One region of the Sphingobium sp. BHU LFT2 genome, then DNA from elsewhere that is predicted to be linked to it. Evidence: riboswitches for the same ligand, from Rfam matches in the RefSeq annotation. Region 1 holds a riboswitch; the other holds the start of a gene.
What was found. Region 1 has a riboswitch for cobalamin ahead of JQK15_RS00070 (ferredoxin-like domain-containing protein). Riboswitches for the same ligand answer to the same signal wherever they lie in the genome.
Positions count from the first base shown of each region.

Region 2: another riboswitch for cobalamin. It lies ahead of JQK15_RS18325 (TonB-dependent receptor); the one in region 1 lies ahead of JQK15_RS00070 (ferredoxin-like domain-containing protein).

Region 1 covers NZ_JAFCGW010000001.1:10,133-17,242, forward strand. The annotation lists gene cbiE (precorrin-6y C5,15-methyltransferase (decarboxylating) subunit CbiE) at 1-1,012, opposite strand, end outside; gene JQK15_RS00050 (cobalt-precorrin-6A reductase) at 1,011-1,775, shown strand; gene cobJ (precorrin-3B C(17)-methyltransferase) at 1,736-2,518, opposite strand; gene cobI (precorrin-2 C(20)-methyltransferase) at 2,515-3,237, opposite strand; gene JQK15_RS00065 (precorrin-8X methylmutase) at 3,234-3,863, opposite strand; gene JQK15_RS00070 (ferredoxin-like domain-containing protein) at 3,863-4,915, opposite strand; cobalamin riboswitch at 5,196-5,407, opposite strand; tRNA gene JQK15_RS00075 (tRNA-Gln) at 5,585-5,659, opposite strand; gene JQK15_RS00080 (MarR family winged helix-turn-helix transcriptional regulator) at 5,822-6,331, shown strand; gene JQK15_RS00085 (hypothetical protein) at 6,501-6,824, shown strand; gene JQK15_RS00090 (immunity 53 family protein) at 7,001-7,110, shown strand, end outside.
Region 2 covers NZ_JAFCGW010000011.1:7,946-15,055, reverse strand. The annotation lists gene JQK15_RS18335 (PepSY-associated TM helix domain-containing protein) at 1-504, opposite strand, end outside; gene JQK15_RS18330 (iron transporter) at 501-782, opposite strand; gene JQK15_RS18325 (TonB-dependent receptor) at 785-2,920, opposite strand; cobalamin riboswitch at 3,109-3,350, opposite strand; gene JQK15_RS18320 (RNA polymerase sigma factor) at 3,493-4,071, shown strand; gene JQK15_RS18315 (FecR family protein) at 4,180-5,160, shown strand; gene JQK15_RS18310 (TonB-dependent siderophore receptor) at 5,283-7,110, shown strand, end outside.

The DNA of each region.
Region 1 (7,110 bases):
GCCGTTCCAGCAGCGCCTGCGACAGACCGCCACCGATGAAGACCGCCTGCGGCATCGGACCATCAGGCAGCACGTCCGGCGATCGACCGATCATCAGCTCCAGCCGATCCACGCCCAGCGCACGGGCATTGGCGCGGGCGCGATCCGCACGGGCCGGATCGGCCTCCACCGCGCAGGCGCGATTGGCCGGATGAGCCAGCAGCCATTCGATCGCGATCGATCCCGACCCGGCGCCAATGTCCCACAGATAGTCCCCCGGCCGGGGCGCCAGCGCCGACAGGGTCAGGGCGCGCACCGGCGCCTTGGTGATCTGTCCGTCATGGTCGAACAGCGCGTCGGGTCGACCACTGGCGACCGTCAGGACAGGGCCGTCACCGGCGACCTCCAGCCCGACCGCCACGGGATGAACGATGTCGGCCGGTATCGTCGCCCCCGCCTCGATCGACCGGATCCGTTCGCGCGGGCCGCCGAGGCTTTCCAGCACATGCAGGCGCGACGCGCCAAATCCCCTGGCCGACAACCAGGCGCCAAGCCCCGCCACCGCCGCCCCGTCGCGCAGCAGCACCAGCGCCCGCGCGCCCGGCGCGAGGTGCGGACGCAACCGATCCAGCGGCGCGGCATGCAGGCCCAGGCACGCGACATCCTGTATCGCCCAGCCCAGCCGCGCCGCCGCCAGCCCGAAGGTGGAGGGCGCGGGATGCGCGCACCATTCATGCGCCGCCAGATGGCGCGCGATGCTGCTGCCCGCGCCGAACCAGAAGGGGTCGCCCGACGCAAGCACCACCACCGGCCGCCCACGATGCGCCAGCAGCCGCGCGATCCCGTCCGCGAAGGGCACTGGCCATTCGACCATTGGCGCGCTAATCCCGCCCAGCAGCGCGAGGTGCCGGGCCGGCCCCATGACCAGGTCCGCCGCCGCCAGTGCCGCGCGGCTTGCCGCAGATAGGCCGTCCATCCCGTCCTCGCCGATGCCGACGATCGTCAACCAGGGAGGAGAATTCATGTCATCCATGCCCAATATCCTGCTGCTGGGCGGCACGACGGAGGCAAGCGCGCTGGCGGTCCTGCTGGCGGCGCGCGGCATCCGCGCGACCTTCAGCTATGCCGGACGCACGGCCAGCCCGCGGGCACAACCCCTGCCCGTGCGGGTCGGCGGCTTTGGCGGGGTGGCGGGACTGGTCGCGCATCTGCGCGCGGAAGGCATCACCCATCTGGTCGACGCCACCCATCCCTTTGCCGCGACGATGAGCGCCCATGCGGTGGCGGCCGCGCATGGGGCGGGGATCGCCCATGCCGCGCTGACCCGTGCGCCCTGGACGCCCGTCGCCGGCGATCGCTGGCACGCGGTGCCGGACATGGCAGCGGCGGTGGCGGCGCTCGACGGGCCGCCTCAGCGGATCATGCTGGCCCTGGGGCGCATGCATGTGGAGGAGTTCGCCGCCCAGCCCCAGCATCATTATCTGCTGCGCTTCGTCGATGCGCCGGATGCGCCGCCGCCCCTGCCCGATCATGCCCTGATCGTGGATCGCGGCCCGTTCACGGTGGCGGACGACACAAGCCTGCTGCGGGACCATCGCATCGACCTGATCGTCGCCAAGAATGCCGGTGGCACGGGCGCAGCCGCCAAGCTGGACGCCGCGCGTGCGCTGGGCCTGCGCGTGCTGATGATCGACCGGCCCGCGCTGCCCGACCGGCAGGAGTTCCACCGGCCCGAGGATGTGCTCGACTGGATCGCTCATCCCGCCGCCTCGTCGGGGATGCCGCGCGGCGTGTAGAGGATCGGCCCGCGCGCGCGCTCGATGATGCGAGTCCGGCTCGACCCGACGATCACCATGGTGCGCATGTCCGCCATGTCCGCGCGCGCCTGCCCCAGCGGCACGATATGCAATGTCTCCTGCGCGGTGGTGACGGCGCGGGCAAAGAGGATCGGGCGCGCGTCGCCACAAAGTTCCCGCAACAGCGCCAGCGTGCGCACGAACCCTTCCGGCCGCGACGCCGACCGGGGATTGTAGAAGGCCATGGCGAAATCCGCCTCCGCCGCCAGCCGCAGCCGCTTTTCGATCAGGGACCAGGGCTTGAGATTGTCCGACAGGTTGATCGCACAGAAATCATGGCCAAGCGGCGCGCCCGCACGCGCCGCAGCAGCCAGCATCGCGGTGATGCCGGGCAGCACGCGAATGTCGATGTCGCGCCAGTGGGCAGGTCCGGCCTCCAGCGCCTCGAACAGGGCGGACGCCATGGCAAAGACGCCCGGATCGCCCGAGGAGACGACGACGACCCGCCGCCCCTGCGCCGCCAGCTCCAGCGCATGGGCCGCCCGGTCCAGTTCCACCCGATTGTCCGAAGGATGCAACGCCAGCCCCGCACGCGGCGCGACCCGCGCGACATAGGGGATATAGCCCACCACGTCGGTCGCGGCAGCCAGCGCGGCGTCGACCTCCGGCGTCACCAGCGCTTCGCCCCCTGGCCCAAGCCCCGCGATCGCGATCCAGCCCCCCTCTCCCGCCGCAAGATTCATGGCCGGCGCCCTTGGCCGTGGATCAGCAGGATCGAGAAATAGGGCGTGACCCTGTCGACATCGGCCAGCCGGGTCACGCGCTGTTCCGGCATGGCGGCATGTTCGACCAGCCATGCTTCATCGCTGCGCCCGGCCGCCGCCACCGCGCGGCGCAGCTTGGCGAGGTGCCGGCCGATCTTCATCACCACCAGCGCGTCGGTATCGCGGATGCGGCGGACCAGTTCCTCCTCCGGCAGCGTCGCCATCGCCACGGTCAGCACATCGTCACCCCAGGTGATCGGCAGGCCGGTCGCATTCCAGGCGCCCGACATGCCCATGATTCCGGGGACCACTTCGACCGGGACCAGACCCGACAGCCGGCTGTGCAGATGCATGAAGGAGCCGTAGAAAAAGGGATCGCCCTCGCACAAGACGACCACATCCTCGCCCGCCTCCGCGATCGCCAGCAGCCGGCCGGTGCAATCGGCATAGAAGGCGGCAAGGCAGTCGTTATAGCGCGGATCGGTGACCGGAATTTCGGTCGTCACCGGATATTCCATCGCCAGTTCGATTGCATCGTCCCGCAACATGCCCTGCGCGATGCGGCGCGCCTGCCCCGGTCGGCCGGCCTTGCGGAAATAGGCGACATGCCGTCCTCCCCGCACCAGCCGGTCGGCGCGCACGCTCAGCAAGTCCTGCGCGCCGGGGCCAAGGCCCACGCCATAGACGGTGCCGCTCATTCCGCGCGGCTCGCCAGCGCATTGATCGCCGCGACCGTGATCGCGCTGCCGCCAAGCCGCCCGTCGACGACGCAGCAGGGGGCCGGCTGCGCCGCCCACAGTGCCGCCTTGGATTCCGCCGCGCCGACGAAGCCGACCGGGCAGGCGATGATCGCTGCGGGGCGCGGACAGGCCGGATCCTCCAGCATGTCGAGCAGGTGGAACAGCGCCGTGGGCGCATTGCCGATGGCAACCAGTGCCCCAGCAAGATGCGGCCGCCACAATTCCAGCGCGACGGCGGACCGGGTATTGCCCATCGCCCGCGCCATGTCCGGCACGGCGGTGTCGTGCAAGGTGCAGAGCACGGCATTGTCGGCGGGCAGGCGCGCGCGCGTGACCCCTTCCGACACCATGCGCGCATCGCACAGCACCGGTGCCCCTGTGGCCAGGGCCTGCCGCGCCGCCGCTGCAAAGCCCGGCGAAAAGCGGATATGGCCCGCAAGGTCCACCATGCCCGCGGCATGGATCATGCGCACGGCGACCGGCTCCTCCTCGGCAACAAAGTGCCCGAGGTCGGCTTCGGCGCGGATGGTGGCGAAGGACTGGCGATAGATTGCCGCGCCGTCCCTCTCATAATCATGGGGCATCAACAGGCTCCGAAATGGGCAAGAAGGTCGGTGGCGGTGAGGTCAGGACGGACGGGCACCGATCCTGCGCGAGCGTGGAAGGCCAAGTCGTAGCGCCCGTCCCGCCCCGTCAGCACGATGTCGGCCGGAATCGAACTGGCGCAGCCCTTGGCGCAGCCGGAGACATGAAGGCGGCCCGCCACATGGGGGGCCAGCTGGCGGGCGAGATCGCGCGTCTCCACGCTCGCCTGCGGACAGGTAGGTGCGCCGGGGCAGGCCTCCACATGGATCAGCGGGTCGGCAGCGTCGGCGGACAGGCCAGGCACCTGTCCTTCGGCCAGCAGCATGCGCCACGGGGTCAGCCGGATGGCCGGCGCGTCGAGAAAATGCCGCGCATCGATCTGGCCGAAGGGAAGACCATAGGCCATGCCGCCATCCCATGCGCCGGGCATCAGCCGAGCACGCGGCGCCGCCACCTCTACCCTGCCCGTTGCCCAATCCGGCAGGGGCGCATCATGCCGGGCCATGCGCCCCGCGCGCGCGCCGTCGCTCTCCACGAACCATCGGGCGAGCGCGAGCAGCGCATCCACTTCGCCGCCGCTGTCCACCGGCACGCCTTGTGCCCGCCCCTCCGCACGCAAGATCAGGCCGCCGTCCCGCGCCCGCTCGATGCGAAAATCCCCCGCTTCGCCCGACAGGAGCGGTGCGGCGCCGGCATCGATCACGAAGCCCATCTTGCCCGGCAAGTCCGGTAGTTCGTCCAGGCGATCGAGCAGTTGGCGGGCGATGCGATGGCTGTCGTCGCCTTCGCGCCAGTCCGGCACGACCATCATCATGCGCGCGCCCTCGCGCCGGGCATTGCGGTCCACCAGGCCAAGGTCGAGCAGCCGGTCGAGCAAGGGGCGCCAGCTTTCGTCGCGCACGCCGCGGATCTGGAGGTTCGCGCGCCGGGTCATGTCGATCAGGCCGTTGCCATGGGCGATCGCCGCCGCGCCCAACGCCGCCAGGTCGTCGGCCGAAAGACGACCGAGGCGCGGCTTCACGCGCACGATCAGCCCGTCGCCCGCCGCCATCGGGCGCCAGGCATCGGGACACCAGCCCCGAACGGCCGGCCCGTGGGCCACCGCATGGTTCGCGGTCGCCCTATCCCTGCCCGCGCCGGTCTGGCTCACAGGCAAATCCTCCGCGCGCCGGGACGCAACCAGGCGGGGCTTGCCGGCATCGCCGGTCGGCGCGAGGCGGCAGGCAGGCGCGACAGGCGCCCGACACCACGCGGCCGTGCAGCCCCAGCCACACGCTTCGCCGCCCAGACGGAAGAGAGACCGTGCCATGACCAACCCCTGGGTCAGGACAAGAGCGACCGAAACGCCGGCAGGTCTCCTGGCTCGCGGGTCGTTGCGGGATGCACGCCTTCCCGGACGCCCTGTCCAGTGGCTGCCCTCACGGGCTCGTGCATCGCGCTATCCGCTTACAGTTGCAGGGACAGCCACGGAATAAGGGGCCAGGCCCCCGCACCGCATTCCCGATTAAGTTCCTTGCGGAACACCGGCGTCAGTTATGCAATGCGCCAGCATGAACCGGCACATCGTTGATGCCCTAGTCGAAACATCGGGCTTAGCCAAGACGCGGAATGGGTATCGGCAGTCCCGCTGCCGGCTCGACGCCCAAGGCATACCGACGGAAGATGCCGAAACGGAAACCGGAAGCAAGGAAAGCGACGCGGCGTCGGATACCGAAAATTATGGCTGGGGCGGCAGGATTCGAACCTGCGCATGGCGGCATCAAAAGCCGCTGCCTTACCGCTTGGCGACGCCCCAGCAATGCGCCGATCCAAGTCAGCGCGGGACCGCCATATAGCGGCTGATGCACGAAAGAAAAGCCCTCCTGACGATGGACTTCGCCTTTCCCTTTCCTTCCCGCCCAACCCATCTTAGGGATCAACGCCACACCCCCTCCCCTCCAGCCGGAAACCCGCGCCGATGTCCGTCCAAGCCCCCTCGCCCAGCCAGATCGCACCGGCCTCGCCGCTGTTCCTGCGCGAGGACGAGATACGGCGCGGCATCGAGATGCTCTATTTCGGCTATTCCGCGCTCACCCGCTCGATCGACGAGGGGCTGGCGGCGCAGGGCCTGGGCCGCGCCCATCACCGCGCCCTTTATTTCATCTCGCGCCAGCCTGACCTGACGGTGAAGGATCTGTTGCGCCTGCTGGCGATCACCAAGCAATCGCTCGGCCGGGTGCTCAATGACCTGATCGAGCGCGGCTATATCGAGACCCGGCCGGGCAGCAGCGACCGGCGGCAGAAACTGCTGCGCCTCAGCGCCGCCGGCCGCGCACTGGAGGCCGAGCTTTTCCGCGCGCTGCGCGAGAAGATGGCGGCCGCCTATGCCCAGGCCGGACAGGGTTCCGTCACCGGTTTCTGGCGGGTGATGGAGGGTCTGATCCCCGATGCCGACCGGTCGATGGTGTTCGGCCTCAGCGGCGGCTGATCGCGAAACCACGCAACCTTATGGCCGCTGCCGCGCTTTTAGGAGCGTCGTGCGGAAAAGTGGGAACCGGTTTTCCGCTTAAAACGATGCGACAACAAGAGATTAGGCAGCGCCGCGTCAGATATGATGCGGCGCTGCCCAAGCCTTGCCAACGCAATGAGGAGACATCATGCGCGCACCCCTTCTGGCCATCACGGCCCTGTCCGCCCTGGGCCTGAGCCTGTCCGCCTGCTCGGAAAAGGCATCGGACAATCTGGAAAATGCCGGCTCCGCGATCGGCAATGACGTCAGCAACGCCGTCGACGATGCCGGCGCCAAGATCGACAACGGCCTCGACCGCGCGGGCGCCGCGATCGACAATGGCGCGGACCGGATCGGCGCCGCGACCGACCGGGCGGCCGACGACGCCAAGCGCGAGGGCAAGGAAGCCAAGCAGGATGTCGGCGCCTCGCTGGAGCAGGCCGGCAAGGACCTGCGCAACGACAGCCATTGAGACGTGCCGGGCCTCCCCATGGGGAGGCCCGGCCTCGGGCCGCGAGGCTATATCCGGGCGACCTGGACGCGACTGGAAGTGGCTATTTCCCTCTTCGTCATCCCGGCCCCTTCGACAGGCTCAGGACAGGCTTGATCCGGGATCGCTTCAGCGCTCCCTATCTGGCGTAGTGCAGAATGAATCCTGACTTTCGTCAGGGTGACGGATGTGGAGATTGTCGAAATTCGACCAGTTGTAGCCTTTATCGACCTGCCACTTTATTCCTGATTGCAGACATTTGTTCGCT
Region 2 (7,110 bases), on a different contig from region 1:
ATCGCGGAATATGCGCTTGTGAATGATGACACCGCTGATCGATGCGGCCAGCATGGCAAGGCCTGCAGCGCCCACGATCAGGAAGCCGATGGGGCTGGACTTGCGATCGATCCCCAGCGTGTAATGATAGCGCATGAAGAAGAACCCAGCGTCCATATCGCGCGGGATGCGGACGCCGGTCTGCGGATCGAGGCGGTGGGTGGTGGCCTTGCCCGCTTCGTCGGTCCACACCAGCCGCAGCACAGGTTCGCGCGAAGTGGGGATGACGATACGCCATTGCCTGGCATCCGGAGCGATGCGGGTGAGATAATCCCGTCCCATCGCTATGGCTCGTCCCCGGTCGATGGCCACCGGAGAGCGCAGTTCGGGCGTGGTCCAGAGGTTGATCTCGGTATAGAACACCGCCAGCGATCCGGTCAGCAGGATGCCGAACAAAACCCAGCCGAACAGCAGCCCACACCATGTATGGAACCAGCCCATGGATTGGCGCAGGCTATCCTTCATCTGGCGACCCCCAGCATCAGGGCGAAGGGGAGGGCCGTGCCCACCAGCAGTTCGCCCCAGATCCGCGTGACGCTGCGCACCGCGAAGGCGCGAAGGATCACCGCAACGAACAATATGAAGGCGAGGCAGGTCGCAAGGATGTTGGCGTCAACCGCATCCATCGGCAGCAGGCGTACCGCCGCGCAAATCCACGCATAACACAGACCATAGGTGCCGACCGTCGATGCCAGCACGCGCGGCGCGATGGTGCGCCAGCCCGGCTCCTGCCTCGCCGGCACGATCAGAACCGCTGCTCGAACGTCACCGCGACGCTGCGCGGCTCACCCAGCACCCACTGCGAGGTGGAATAGCTGTTCTGGACGTAGATCCGGTCGAAGACATTGCGCAGGTTGAGCGTCACGCTCGTCTTCTTGCCCAGGTCGTAGCGGGCCGAAGCATCGACGAGCGTATAGGCCGGAATGCGACGGGTATTGGCGGCGTCCGAATAGCGTTTGCCGACATAGCGCAGGCCGGTGTCGAGGTGCAGCGGTTGCACCGGCCGCCAAGAAAGCCACAGATTGGCTGCCTTTTCGGCAACCCCGATCGGCATGTTGCCGTTGCGGCTGACAAGCGCCGTGCCGATCAGTTCGTCGAAGTCGTCATATTGCGCGTTCAGGATCGTTCCGTTGGTCAGGATGCTGAATGTCCTGGTCACGGCCAGTCCGAACGATGCCTCGACGCCGTACGACGATTGCTGGCCGACCTGCACAGACACCGTGGGATCATTGGCGGAGCGTGTCAGGATCTTCTTCTTGACGATGCGATAGCCCGACAGCGTGAATTCGCCGCGCCCGTCGAGAAAGGTCGCCTTGGCACCCGCTTCCCATTGCCGCCCGGTCGATACATCGAAGCTCGTCTGTGCCAGCGTAGCGGTGAGGAACGCCGTCACCGGATCGGCGGCCGCGGAATATTGCGCGTAAAGCGAGATCGTGTCCGTGGGATTGTAGACCAGCCCCGCACGCCAACTGGTACTGGGATAGCGCGCGGTGTAGTTGGCGCTCGGATCGAGCGCATCATGGCGCTCGGTCTTCGGGCGATCGTAGCGCAGGCCCGTCACCAGCGACAGTCGATCCGACAGCGAGAGGCGGCTTTCGCCGAACAGCGCCCATTGCTGTACATTGGTCTTGTACTTGTAGCGTGTGCCGAAGGCGCCATCCAGAAACGTGCCGGGCGCGTAGTCGTAGGGATCCACCAGATCGGAGCGGGAATTGGGCGAACTGTCGGTACGCAGCAGCGATCCGCTGTTATACTCTCCGCCCAGGCTTAGGCGGTGGTTCATGCCCAGCAATGTGTGGTCGAACACAGCGTTGAAGCGGTCGCCCCACTGCTTGGTCTTGTAGAAGATTTCCAGATAGCTCGACCGGCGGATCTGATCGCCGGACCAGGCATAGCCCTCCGCATTGCGCCAGTGCTTGAAACCGGTGAGATAGTACGCGACGTTGGTGATCGCCACGCCGTCCGCCGGCGTCCATTCCGCCTTGGCCTGGGTCCAGGCGTCGTCGAAGCGCAACGAGCGGTCGGCGATATTGTAGTTCTTCTTGCGGATATCGCGGACCAGCTTGCCATCCCGCAGCGGCGTACCATACCAGATCGTCGGATCGAGATCGGCGCGGTCATGCGTCAGGGTCAGCACTAGATCGTCATTGGCCTGGTAGCGCAGCGCGGCCGACAGGGCGAGACTACGGGAGCGTCCGCGCTCCATCCAGCCGTCCGACCGGTTGTAGCTGAGATCCACGCGGTAGGACAGCTTGTCCCCGATTGGCCCGCCGATCCCGCCGGCCGCTGCATATGTATCGAAAGAGCCGCCGCTGAGGCGTAGTTCACCTTCGAACTCTTCGGTGTTGGGCTTTTTGCGCACAACGTTGATGGCGCCGCCGATGCCGCCTTCGCCATAGAGCACGGACGCTGCGCCGCGCAGCACCTCGATGCGCTCGGCCATCCAGGGATCGGCGGGGAAGGTCTGCGTGGTCGTCGTATAGACCCGCATGCCGTCATAGAGCTGCATCACCGAGGTGTAGCCGGTGAACCCGCGCGAACTCAGGGAATAGGCGAATGCCGAGGAATTGTTGATCAGGCCCGGCGCGCGCGCCGCCGCCGCAACGACCGTGCGGTCACCAAGACTGCGGATCATCTCCTTGGTGATGACATCGACGCTTGCGGGCGTCTGCATAGGCGTCAGGCCAAGGCGGCTGGAGGCATCGGCCTGCTGGCCAAGTTGCAGGACGCCGGCCTTGCGCGCCGTGACGACGATGTTCTCCGTGCCACCGGGCGCGGCGTCGGCGGTCTCCTGAGCATGCGTTGCGGTGACACTTGCCGCCAGTGCGCAACATGATGCGCCGGAACGGATCAGGCCGGAAAGAAGCGATCGTGTATTCATGTGTAACCCCCGTTGCGTTTTCCAGTCGAACGGACAGGTTCCCGCGCAGGAGGACGTCTCCTCGCACGGGCGCAGCGGTGGAGACCGGGCGCAAACGAGCGACCGGCGGAACCCACCGTTGCGGCCTGGCCGCAAGTTCGTCGCTCAGACGGAATACACCGTGCCGCGGCCATCCCCTGGACCAAGGCAAGAGCGACCGGACGCTGGCAGGTCTCCTGGCTCACGGGTCATTGCACGATGCACGGCCTTCCCAGGCCTCGCAGGAGTTAGCGTCCGGCCCAGTGGCTGCGACAGGCATCCTTGGCCTGCCGAGATATGCATCGCGCTATCCGCTTACAGTTGCAGGGACAGCCTCGGCTTCAGGGGCAGTACCCCTCCACCGCGTTCCCTTTTAAGCCTCTTTCGAAGCACCAACGCGATCTTGTCCCCCGGTAGGGGACGGGCTGGGAACTATGGGCTATCGAACAGGATAGCAAGAAATTCGTAGAACGTGGAATTTGGTCATGCCTGGACGGCCGGTATGCGGCTGTCCCTGACGCTCAGGTGCTGAACACACCGCCCCGTTAGCAGTCATGAACAAGCGGCACATGAGTTGTTGCGAACGATTATCAATGCACGTAATGCGGCGGCAGATAGCGATGCTCAACAACGCCGCCGCCCTTACGCGCCTGCTCCTGCAAGAGCGCACGTCGCTCCTGCGACTTGTCGAAAGCATATTGCGCGATCGGCCGGCAGCGGAGGACGTCACGCAAAGCCTCTGGTTCAGGGTGCAGCGTATCGAGGATGATCCGCCAATCCTGAACAAGCGGGCCTATCTGTTCAGGCTGGCCGCCAATCTTGCGAAGGATCGCATCAGGGCGGACGGCAGATATGCTGCCCTGTTCCACGCCGCCGATACGCTCCCCGAGGAAATCCCGGCCGACATGGTTGGAGCCGATACCGAACTGTCCGATCGCCAGCGTCTGGCCGTGACGATGGCCGCCATCGACGAACTCCCCGCGCGAACCAGAGAAATCTTCATCCTGCGCAAATTTGACGAGCTTACTCTGGACGACATTGCGCATCGGATCGGGATTTCCCGCAGCATGGTCGTCCGACATCTCCAGCAGGCTTTGCAGCATTGCATGACCCGACTAGGGGAAAGTGAATGAGGCGATTTGTTGGCTTGCGGAGTGTCCGGATGCCGCTTTCGAACGTCAATGATTATGGAAAGTGTGAAATTTCCATGGTTGAGGCGGGAGAAGCGATCGGAATGCATTATGGGCGCTGACGACGATGCTCCGGATCCGATCGAGGATGCCGCGACGCGCTGGGCGGTCGAACAGGATGCCGGCCTGACCGATGATGGCATTGCGGCTCTGGAACAATGGCTGGGCAGCGATCCCCGTCACCCGCCGGCCTTTGAGAAGGCCCGTGCGGCGTGGCGCTTCATGGGGCATCCGGCCATTCGTTCGGAAGTGACGCAGCGCAGGCTCAGCGAGCCGCCATTGCCGGGCTATCCGCCGGTCGGCCGACCGGAAGGCAAAAGAAAATGGACTGCGCCGGCCGTCGCGGCCAGCGTCGCCCTTCTTGTCGCGGGCGCGATCGGGGACTGGCCGACAGCGCTGCGGTCCGATGCGATGACGGCGACGGGCGAACAGCGCACCATGACCCTTGCCGATGGATCGCAGGTCCAGCTCAATACCGACAGCGCCATATCCATCGATTACCAGCCGGATCGCCGGATCGTGCATGTGCTGAAAGGCGAAGCCGCCTTTTCGGTGGCGCGCGATCCCCGGCGCCCATTCTCGGTCGAAGCGAAAGGCGGAACGATCACGGCGCTGGGCACGCGGTTCATCGTCGATCGTCATGCCGACAGGACGCAGGTTACCGTTACCCTGCACAGCGTTCGCGTGGCAGCGCCGGGCGCCGGGGCCTCCATCGCGATCGTGAAGGAAGGGCAGTCCGTCAGATATGACAGGAACGGCGTTGGTTCCGTTCGCATAGTCGATGCAAATGCGGTCTCCGCCTGGACCCGCAAACGGCTTGTCTTCGTGGACCAGCCGCTGCGAGCCGTGGTGGCGGAACTCAATCGCTATCATCCGGGATATATCGGCATCATCGGCACCGATCTGGGCAACCGGCGCGTCAGCGGGATTTTCCGCACCGACAATCCCGTCGCCGCGCTCGACACACTCCAGGCATCCTTGAAGTTGGCTTCCATCCGTCTCACCGACCGGGTGATTTTCATTCACGGCTGAACCCACAAAAAAATTCGGCTCCCCGGTTCTCACTTCGAGATTTGAGACGTCATGTTCCTGAAGGCGCTTCGCATTAGCGAATTGCCATTCATATCAGATGCCTGAATTTTGGGGGTTAAGACGTGAAGATTGTAGAGGCCGGCAAGGCTGCTGTGGCGGGATTTCGCACTGTCATTCCGGCAACGTTGCTCGCGACGACCGCGCTGGGCGCCGGGATCGTCATGCCAACGAGCGCCTATGCCCAGGGGCGCAGCTATAATGTACCTGCCGGGCCGCTGGCCGTTGCGCTCAACCGCCTTGGCGAGGCAGCCGATATCGAAATCATCTATGATGCAGACCTGACGAACGGCATTGCCAGTCCGGGCCTTCAGGGCAGCTATGGCCCGGCCGAGGCGCTATCGCGCCTGCTGGTCGGAACAGGCCTCACCTTCCGGCAGAGCGGTGCGCGCTCCTATACACTTGAAAGAGCGCCCAGGTCGGCTGAAGGGGCGGTCCAGCTGGGGCCGGTGAGGGTAGAGGGCGCAACTGCAACCATGACGGCCAACGGCACCGATGGCGCGGACCTTGCCCTGACGATGACCGAGGGGACGAAGTCCCTTGCCGGGCAATATGCACAGGTCGGTGGCAAGTCGGCGCAGCGCCTGCGCGACATCCCCCGCAGCGTCACGGTGCTGACCGCGCAGGAGATCGAGGACAAGGATATCACCACCGTGACCGCCGCGCTCGATCAGGTGACCGGCGTCTACGTGGCCTCCTATAATGCCCGTACCCCCGTATTCTATTCGCGCGGCTTTCTGATGCAGAACCTGACGATAGACGGCGGTAGCCCCATGCGCATGCATGACGGCCTGCAATCGATCATCAACGGGGTCGGCCTGCCCAATCTGCTCGCCTATGACCATGTCGAGGTGATGCGCGGTGCGGATGGGCTCTATTCGGGAAACGGGGACGCCAGCGGCACGGTCAACCTTGTGCGCAAGCGCCCGACGACCAAGCGCCAGATCAAGTTCGCCGCCTATGCGGGAAGCTGGGACAATTACCGCGCCGAGCTTGACGTGGGCGGGCCGCTCAATGCTTCGGGCACATTGCGGGCGCGCGTGGTGGCGGGCTGGCAGGACGCGGATTCCTATTTCACCGGCGCCTATACCAAGGACAAGTTCGGCTATGGCATCATTGAATGGGACGCAGGCGCGCATACGACGCTGTCGGCGGGCTTGAGCTATGACGATCTGAACACGCAGAAATATGAACGCACATTGGCATGGCGTTCGGGCAGTCTCGGCACGCCGGAGAATCTGCCGATCCTGTCGAAGCGGGATTCCTGGATGCCCGAATGGTCCTATGACAAGGCGCAGACCCTGCAATATTTCGCCAAGGCCAGCCACGATTTCAGCCCCGACTGGAACCTGACCGTAAACGTCACCCGCAGCGAAGTCGATTCTGACGAGCTTTATGGCTATTATGGCATCGGCATCAATTCCGATGCGGCAGTCCCCAGCGGTTTCTTCATGCGCTGGATGTCGCACGGCTATTCCAACCAGACGATGGCGGACGCCAATTTGAAGGGCAAGTTCACCTTGTTCGGCCGACAGCACGACGTTGCCGTCGGCGCGAACTGGTCGCGCAGCGACGCCAATTCGACCAACCCGATCGGCAGTATCGCCGGCGTGACGGTCGAAGACTATCTGACCTATTATCGCTACGCCAAGCCGACCAAGGCCGAAATCGCCACCTGGAGCGGTTACGGCACTTGGGGCAGCGTCTATGGCGAAGACGGCTGGGTCACGAGCCGTTACGGATTCTGGGGCACGCTGGGCATGCATATTGCCGATCCGGTCAAGGTGATTATCGGTGGGCGCTACAGCCGCAACGAGAATTTCCGGGGGCAGACGATCGGCAAGTTCGTGCCTTACGCGGCCGTCACCTACGACGTCTCGCCCGATTGGACGA